Regions from separate parts of the Paenibacillus cineris genome, predicted to be linked through region 2. Evidence: predicted binding sites of a transcription regulator. Region 2 holds the regulator's gene; each other region holds the start of a gene.

Region 1 (2,206 bases), 400 kb from region 2:
GAAGTGATGACTGTGCAGGTGCTCAGCTTGCTGCCGTCCTCCTGCAGCCAGGTGTCGTAGAGGCCGGCCATGCTGAAGATTCCCCCACCCCGGAGGGTAATCCGGTAAGGGACTTTGCCGCTGTCGGTTTTCATCCATTCATAAAATCCGTCGGCTGGGATCAGGCACCGCTTCCTCGCAAAAGGCAGCTTATAGGCCGGCTTGTCCGCCAGCGTTTCGCTTCTGGCGTTGATCATCCTGCTCCCCATGCTGCTGTCCTTGGCCCAGGACGGGACCAGTCCCCATTTAAGCTGACCGGCGCGAAGGCTGCTTCCATCATGAATGACGGCCAGTACGTTCTGCGCCGGAGCGATATTGTAACGGGGATGAAAGTTCAGCGCAAGCTCAAGCTCATAGCGCAGCATCAATTCTTCCATCGACACGGTCAGTGTATAACGGCCGCACATCAGGCACTCCCCCTTTTGTGGAATGATCGTTGTAAACAGTGTACCGCGGGATGCCGGTTTACGCCAGCCTGTCTGCCAGCAGCAAGGGAAGGCTGTCAAAAAATACATTTGCATAGAGAACATGTGTTTGGTATATAATACGAATATACGTTCGCTTACCGAGTGAGCATGCTTCGTGGAGAGGGAAGCGGCCCGGATCGTTTTTTTCGACGAGCGGTCTTTAGGGTGCTGGAGCTTCTCGGAGCTGCCCGGCCCAAACCGGTTTAACGAAATGCCAAAGTGGATGTGGAGGGTGTGTGCGCTTGAGCAGATCAAAGGAGAGAATTATATTTTTGGCCGATTGTCAGAGCTTTTATGCAAGCGTAGAGAAGGCGGATCATCCGGAGTATAAAGACAGGCCGCTCGCCGTTGCCGGAGACCCGATGCGCAGATCGGGCATCATTCTTGCCGCATGCCCGATCGCCAAGAGCTACGGGGTATCGACCGCCGAACGGCTGGGGGAGGCGCTCAAGAAGTGCCCGGATCTCGTCATTATGCGTCCAAGAATGCAGCATTATATCGATGTCTCGCTTCAGATTACCCGGATTTACGAGGAATATACCGATCTGGTCGAAATATTCAGCATCGACGAGCAGTTTCTGGACGTGACCGGCAGCCTGGCTCTCTTCGGCGACCCTGTGAGCATTGCGAAATCGATCCAGCAGAAGGTGATGGAGGAGACGGGAGTCTGGGTGCGGGTCGGCATCAGCTCGAACAAAATTTTGGCTAAAATCGCCACCGACATTTGGGCGAAGAAGAACAAGGAGGGCATTTTTATACTGCCCAAAGCCGACATCGAGAAGAATCTGTGGCCGCAGCCGGTCCATAAAATGTTTGGAGTGGGCTCGCGCATGACGGCCCATTTTGCCAAGCTCGGCATGACGACGATCGGGGATGTGGCGAGAACGCCTCTTCCCCAGCTGAAGGATAAATTCCGGGCCCGGTTCGGCAAGCAGTCGGATATCCAGGCCGAAGTGATGTGGCGCACCGCCAACGGCATGGACGACAGCAAGGTGACCCCGGAAACGTTCGACAAGCCTCCCAAATCGGTCGGGCATATGATGACGCTGCCCCGGGACTACGTCATCCCCAAGGAGGTCGACACGATCCTGCTGGAGCTGACGGAAGAAGTATGCCGCGACTGCCGCCGGAAGGGCTATATGGGCTCGGTCGTCACAGTCAGCTGCATGTGCAGCCCTTATGACGCGCCGACAGGCTTTTCCCGGCAAATGAAAATGCCGGATCCCACGAACAACACGAACAAGGTGTATGAAGCCGTAAAAGCGATTTTTTATAAGCACTGGGACCGCATGCCCGTTAGGCGCGCCGGGGTCATGCTGAGCGAGCTCAGCGACGACCGGAATTACCAGCTGACGCTGTTTGAAGACCAGGAGCGGCTGCGGGCTCTGGAAAAGGCGACGGACCATATCAAGCAGCGGTACGGCAGCATGGCGATCGTAAGAGCCTCTTCCCTTACGGGCGCCGGCCAGGCGGCGGAGCGGTCCATGAAAATCGGGGGGCATTATAAATGAGCAAGAAGCTTGAGAATAACGGGATTTGGGAATCCAGCCGCATGATGCTGCCACAGCACCGGGAGGAACTGCTGAAGCGGCGCTCGCAGCAGCCGGAGGAGCACCGGCCGCCCCGCAGGGAGGACCTGGAGCTGATGCGGGACAGAATCCTGCTGCCGGTCATGATATCGATTGTGAAGAAGCGGATCC
Region 2 (2,206 bases):
GATGACATTTTTCTCTAACCGAACATCATCCGAGGTTCCCGCGAATACGCGAACGACACCTGTGCATCCCACCAAAATAATCAGGGCCGCCAGGATCAGTTTGATCAAGGCAGGGCCAGGCACGAAGGACTGGACTTTCTTCAACCAAGGAGATGCTATAGCTTCATTGATGGATGGGTTAACGGATGAGTTATTATAAATACTTTGGTATGTAGTGTGTTTCAGCATAAATATTACGCCTCCAAACGTTTGTTCTTGTTTTATGAGAACAATATAACACGAACATTTGTTTTGTTCAATACTTTTTTCGAACAATTGTTCCTATGTTTTTAGAGGCGGGCTTCCTTCATTCAGAAGCCGCGAAAATCCCGCTCCATCAAAGCAAAATCATTTAGAACTTATGTTTGTACGAACGGCAGTTCTATGTTATAATTTTACCAAACGTTACTAAATGGGGTTGATGGGGAATGTCAAAGATATCTAGCCGGCAGCAAGCGATATTGGAATTTATCAGAAATGAAGTCCGCGCCAAGGGTTATCCTCCGTCCGTCCGAGAGATCGGTGAGGCGGTAGGGTTGGCTTCCAGCTCGACTGTACACGGCCATTTGGACCGACTGGAGAAGAAAGGCTTGATCCGCAGAGACCCTACGAAGCCTCGTGCCATTGAACTGTTGGGACAAGAAGAATCCGAGAGCAGCAATCTGTTCACGCATACGATCGCCAGAGTTCCCGTAGTAGGCAAGGTTACAGCTGGGGTTCCGATCACGGCAACGGAGAACATTGAAGATTACTTCCCTCTGCCGCAGCACTATGTTGGAGATGAGAAAGTATTTATGCTTTCCGTCGTTGGGGACAGTATGATCGAGGCTGGCATTCATAACGGTGACTACGTCATCGTGAGACAGCAGCAGACAGCCGATAACGGGGACATCGTCGTTGCCATGACGGATGAGGATGAAGCAACCGTGAAGACGTTTTACAAGGAGAAGGACCATATCCGGCTTCAACCGGAGAACCCGGCTTACGAACCTTTGCGTCTGAACCATGTCACCATTCTGGGCAAAGTCGTCGGGCTGTTCCGCGATATTCACTAGCAGATGATGCTGGACAAGCAGCAATAGAGCCCTTGCTCTTCCTTACTCAGGAAGGTCAAGGGCTCTTTTCGGCGTTGGGATCAAGGCAGGATGATTCAGGTGGGACACACCTCACGGGAATCCGCCGTTTGCTCCAGACGGTACTCCGTCGGGGTTTTTCCCGTTTTTTTGCGAAATACCTGGGTAAAATGCTTGACGTCCACATATCCGACTTTGTCCGAAATGTCGGCCAGCTTCAAATGCGTTTGCAGCAGCAGCTTGCAGGCTTGTTCGATCCGCAGATTGGTGACGTATTCCTTGAAGCCGCTTCCCGTCTTCTGCTTAAACAGCTGGCTGAAGTAGACCGGATTCAGGAACACGACCGAAGCTACCTTTTCCAGGGACAGATCCGTATGATAGTGCGCTTTGATGTACTGCACCGCAACCTCGATCGCTCGGTTACCTCCCGGGTTGTTGTATTCGTACTCCAGCGATGCCGATTCCTGGCGCATCCGCCGCACTTCCTCCGGCACCCGGTGAATGTCTGTGATAAGTCCCGTCGACTGAATCTGGAAAGGCACCTTGACGCATCGTTTCAAGTTAGCGCGCAGCTCATCCGTCAGACGTTTCATGCCTCCCTCTTCTCCCAAGGAGACGAGGCCGATCAGGCTCGTTTCGTCCATGCTTGTCACAAATCCGCAGCCGTGCGCTTCAATCAGCTCACCAAGCACATTTTCAATAATAAAATGCTCCAGATGCACCGGCGCGTCGCTCTCCATCTTAACCATCACCAGTTGGAATGCGGGGTAGCTCTCAATTATAGACGCGACGTCAAGGCGCCCAGTATCGAGTCCGCTCGCCCAGCGCTGAAACACAGCCTCACGCAAATACTTCAGGTTAGACTTCAGCAGCTCCGCCTCGCGCACGATTTCATTCTCCCGATCCATCTCCTGAGCAAGTCCGGAAATCATGGAGAGCAGCAGCTCTTTCCCGATCGGCTTGAGCATATAGTCCTTAGCCCCAAGCTTGACGGCTTCCTGGGCGTAGGAAAACTCGGAATAAGCCGAAATGATGACCCATTTGATATGCGGATAACTGCCTTGGCACAGCTGCATCAATTCAAGGCCCGTCAT
Region 3 (2,206 bases), 610 kb from region 2:
TACTTATACATGGAAAACTCAACAAACAATGCTTTGCCTGATATCCGCCACACCGGCGTATTCCAGGCTCCGATCCAGAAAGTGTGGGAGGCAGTGGCGACTCCCGAAGGGCTGTCCGCCTGGTTCATGCCCAATGACATGCAGCCCGTCGTAGGCCACGAATTTCACATTAATGCCGGTCCGTACGGCATGTCGCCGTGCAAGGTGACCGAAGTGGATCCGCCGCACCGGCTGGCGTTCCGCTGGGGCAAGGACTGGACGCTTGTTTTCGAGCTGAAGGAGCTGGACGGCAAAACGGAAGTGACGCTCATCCACTCCGGCTGGAGCGCGGACCAAGTGACCGAGTTCAACCAGCCGCATACGATCGTGCGCGAAACGATGGACCAAGGCTGGGCCGGACTCCACCAGAAGCTGGGCAGATACGTCGAGGCGTAAGCATGACGGCGACTGCGTCCAAGCACGACGTGTTTCAGGCCGTGGCCGACCCGACCCGGCGCCAGCTGCTGAAGCTGCTGTCCGATCAGGAGATGCCCGTAACGGTGCTCAGCAGCCATTTTCCGATGAGCCGGACGGCGGTTTCCAAGCATCTGCGGATTCTGTCGGAGGCAGGGCTGGTGAAGGAGAGGAAGGTCGGCCGCGAGACGAGGTACCGGCTGGACCCGGGGCCTTTGCAGGAGCTCAAGGATTGGTACTCCTATTTTGAACGCTTCTGGGAGAACAAGATGGCAGCCCTGCAGCACTTCGTGGAGTCGGATGGTTCCGAACGCTTCCCTGCTCCGCTGACTCTTGTGGATAAGGAGAAGGAACAAGATTAGCCGGTGATTCAATCGCTCTATACTGAACCATGATCCCTGCATGATGGCCGGAAGGCTGGAAACTAGCATTCGTAAAAATCAAGCGAAACAAGAGACAGCGGTACAAGAGGATCACCTCCTCCTGTACCGCTGTTTGGCATGCCGGGTCACGGCGTTCCTTCGGGTTGAGCGTATCGGATAAATGCAAAAAACGGTAAGTGCCTCCTTTTTACAGTTCCGCAAACATACGTTCTTTTCAAAAAAGGTTGTGTTATACTTATATTTAATAGTTTTCGAGGTTTACATACGAAGGAGGCAACACCATGTCGGTTCATTTTCTGATCGGACGATCCGGAAGCGGCAAGACGACGGCGATCCTAAGCGAGATTACGTCCCGGCTGCAAACAGAGCCTAAGGGCAGCCCGCTGATCCTGCTCGTTCCCGAGCAGGGCTCATTCCAGGCGGAGCACAGCCTGGTATCATCGGGCGCTGTCAAAGGCAGCGTCCGTGCGCAGGTTCTCAGCTTCCGGCGCCTGGCGTACCGGGTGATGCAGGAGACCGGCGGGTCGGCGAGAGTCGGCATCAGCGAAGAAGGCAAAAAAATGCTGCTGTACAAAATCATTCAGCGCCGCAAAGAGGAGCTGAAGCTGTTCGGCGCCTCCGGCGACCAGCTGGGTTTCATAGGCAAGCTGAACGAGCTGTATACCGAGCTCAAGCGGTACTGCGTAGATTCCGCCGTGCTGGAAGAGCATTTGACCCAGCTGACGGAGCAGAAGGCGGCCGCGCCGATCCTGCGCTATAAGCTGGAGGATTTATGGACGGTGTACCGCGACTTTGAACAGGAAATATCACCGCTTTATATAGATGATGAAGATACGCTCGTCACTTTGGCCGAAGGGATTCGCAGCTCGTCTTATGTCAAAGGCGCGGACGTATGGATCGACGGCTTCCACGGGATGACTCCGCAGGAATACGGGGTTGTTCGCGAGCTGATGGCCCATGCGTCATCGGTCACCATTGCGCTCACGCTGGACAAGCCGTACCACGGCAGCATGCAGCCGCATGAGCTGGACCTGTTCCACCCGACTGCCACGACTTACATCAAGCTAAGAGGAATGGCCGACGAGCTGGGCATCGAAACGAACGATTCGATTCTGCCGGCATCGGACCTGCCCAAATTCCGCCTCAGCCCGCGGCTTGCTCATTTAGAGCGCGGTTATGACCGGCGGATTCCCTGGAAGGGGCAGGAGAATGATCAGGTTCAGGAAACCGAAGGGATTTCCCTCTATGCCGCCGAGAATCGGCGCACCGAAGTGGAAGGGGCTTTGAGGGAGATGCTGCGCCTGGCCAGGGAGGAAGGGGCGAGATACCGCGAAATGGCCGTGTTCGTCCGTAATTTGGGCGATTACGAG
Region 4 (2,206 bases), 2.0 Mb from region 2:
GACCAAGGATGCCCTGGCCGCGCATGTCGGCCGCTCCCTGCACATTGACCGGCTGGCGATGGATCAAATCGAAAGATTCTTCGCAGGGCGGGGGATCAACATGACGGAGAACAACCGCCGTCAAGCGCTCGTCATCGACGGCAGCACGCCGCTGCCGAATGAAACAGGATTGGCCGTCGGCCTCGCGCTTGCCCAGGAGGATAACTTCTACATCGTTCTGCCGGGTCCTCCAAAAGAGATGAAGCCGATGTTCGACCAGCAGGCGAAGCCGTGGCTCCTTCAGCATGCCCTGACCGACGAAATGCCGATTTACTCCAAAATGCTCAAGTTTGCCGGCATCGGCGAATCGCTGCTGGAGGATCGGCTTCTGGACCTGATCGACGGACAGACCGATCCGACGATCGCTCCTTATGCGAAGGAGGGTGAAGTGACCGTACGCATCTCCACCAAAGCGCCTACAGAGCAGGAAGCGATGGAGAAACTGAATGCGATGCAGGGACAAATTCAAAGCCGGCTCGCAGACCATATGTACGCCAGCATGGACGTGCCGATCGAACGGATCATCGTTGACATGATGGCGGACCGCGGGATTACGCTGAGCGCCGCTGAGAGCTGCACAGGAGGCATGCTGATGGAGAGCATCACGTCCATTCCGGGCAGCGCCACAATGTTCGTGGGAGGGATCGTCTGCTACTCCAACGAGATGAAGGAGAAGCTGCTGCATGTCCCGCATGCGCTGCTGGAGGGAGACGACGCACCGGGAGCAGTGAGCGCCGAAGTGGCTGAGGTGCTTGCCGAGAACGTGCGGATGATCACGGACAGCGACTTCGGCTTATCCGTCACGGGTGTCGCGGGGCCGGGGTATTCCGAACGCAAACCGGTCGGCCTCGTGTACGTCGGGATCGCCCAGCGCGGGCAGAAGACTGAAGTGTTTGAGCTGAAGCTGAACGGCAACCGCGAAACGATCCGGGTCCGCTCGGTCAAAACGCTGCTGTACCGGTTGTGGCAAAGACTGGTATCTGCCGATCCGGCCACCGGGGAGTCCAAGGATCAGGTTTGAAGTTGTGCAGCCGCCAGCCAGGCGCTATAATATAACCATACGGAAGAACCGTGCAAAAATAAGTTTGCCGCGGTTCTTTTTCTTATGGTTGGAGTAGGGGTGGAAGCCTGTTCCAGTTCGGACTCTAGCATCCGATCATCATAGAAGAACAAGCGCTCACAGGAGCGCCCCCATATTTGGCGGGTTTTCCTTGCGGCGGTTGGTTTAAGGTACGGCGGCATGATGATGAGAGGAGAATGCCCGGCAAAAAAACGAATGTATGTTCGAAAAAATGCTTGGCAAACGTTCCAAAACAAGGTATCATAATAGTATAAACGGTGAAGGATGTGAGTTTATTGTCAGATCGTCGTGCTGCGCTTGAAATGGCGCTTCGTCAAATAGAGAAACAATTCGGTAAAGGTTCGATCATGAAACTCGGTGAGTCGACACATATGCAGGTGGAAGTTGTTCCCAGCGGCTCCCTGGCTCTAGATATAGCACTTGGTATTGGCGGACTTCCAAGAGGCCGCGTGGTTGAAGTATACGGACCGGAATCTTCCGGTAAGACGACGGTGGCCCTACATGCCATCGCTGAAGTACAGAAAGTCGGTGGACAAGCTGCTTTCATCGATGCGGAGCATGCGCTTGATCCGTCGTATGCCAACAAGCTTGGCGTCAACATTGACGAGCTGCTGCTGTCTCAGCCGGACACCGGTGAGCAGGCGTTGGAAATTGCGGAAGCCCTCGTACGCAGCGGCGCCGTTGATATTATCGTCGTGGACTCGGTTGCCGCGCTCGTACCGAAAGCGGAAATCGAAGGCGAAATGGGTGATTCCCACGTAGGTCTGCAGGCTCGTCTGATGTCCCAGGCACTGCGTAAGCTGTCCGGTGCGATTGCGAAGTCGAAGACGATCGCGATCTTTATCAACCAGCTTCGTGAGAAAGTCGGCGTCATGTTCGGGAATCCGGAGACGACTCCGGGTGGCCGTGCCCTGAAGTTCTATTCTTCCGTTCGTCTGGATGTACGCCGTATTGAGAGCATCAAGATGGGCAATGATGTCGTGGGTAACCGGACGCGGATTAAGGTCGTCAAGAACAAGGTGGCTCCTCCGTTCAAGCAGGCGGAGATCGACATCATGTACGGCGAAGGCATTTCCAAGGAAGGCA

The links. Region 2 encodes LexA, which represses DNA repair genes until DNA is damaged. Its sites were predicted from a motif close to CGAACATATGTTCG; they were not measured.
Region 1: a site for LexA is predicted at 587-600, ahead of KI379_RS18745 (DNA polymerase IV). Genes of this name have one in related genera too.
Region 3: a site for LexA is predicted at 1,035-1,048, ahead of addB (helicase-exonuclease AddAB subunit AddB). Genes of this name have one in related genera too.
Region 4: a site for LexA is predicted at 1,313-1,326, ahead of recA (recombinase RecA). Genes of this name have one in related genera too.

The regions. Positions count from the first base shown of each region.
Region 1 covers NZ_BORU01000001.1:4,018,853-4,021,058, reverse strand. The annotation lists gene KI379_RS18750 (SOS response-associated peptidase) at 1-446, opposite strand, end outside; gene KI379_RS18745 (DNA polymerase IV) at 749-2,017, shown strand; gene KI379_RS18740 (hypothetical protein) at 2,014-2,206, shown strand, end outside.
Region 2 covers NZ_BORU01000001.1:3,618,336-3,620,541, forward strand. The annotation lists gene KI379_RS16760 (LysM peptidoglycan-binding domain-containing protein) at 1-228, opposite strand, end outside; gene lexA (transcriptional repressor LexA) at 468-1,094, shown strand; gene KI379_RS16770 (response regulator transcription factor) at 1,190-2,206, opposite strand, start outside.
Region 3 covers NZ_BORU01000001.1:4,224,234-4,226,439, reverse strand. The annotation lists gene KI379_RS19710 (SRPBCC family protein) at 10-435, shown strand; gene KI379_RS19705 (ArsR/SmtB family transcription factor) at 438-815, shown strand; gene addB (helicase-exonuclease AddAB subunit AddB) at 1,118-2,206, shown strand, end outside.
Region 4 covers NZ_BORU01000001.1:1,621,560-1,623,765, forward strand. The annotation lists gene KI379_RS07880 (competence/damage-inducible protein A) at 1-1,060, shown strand, start outside; gene recA (recombinase RecA) at 1,396-2,206, shown strand, end outside.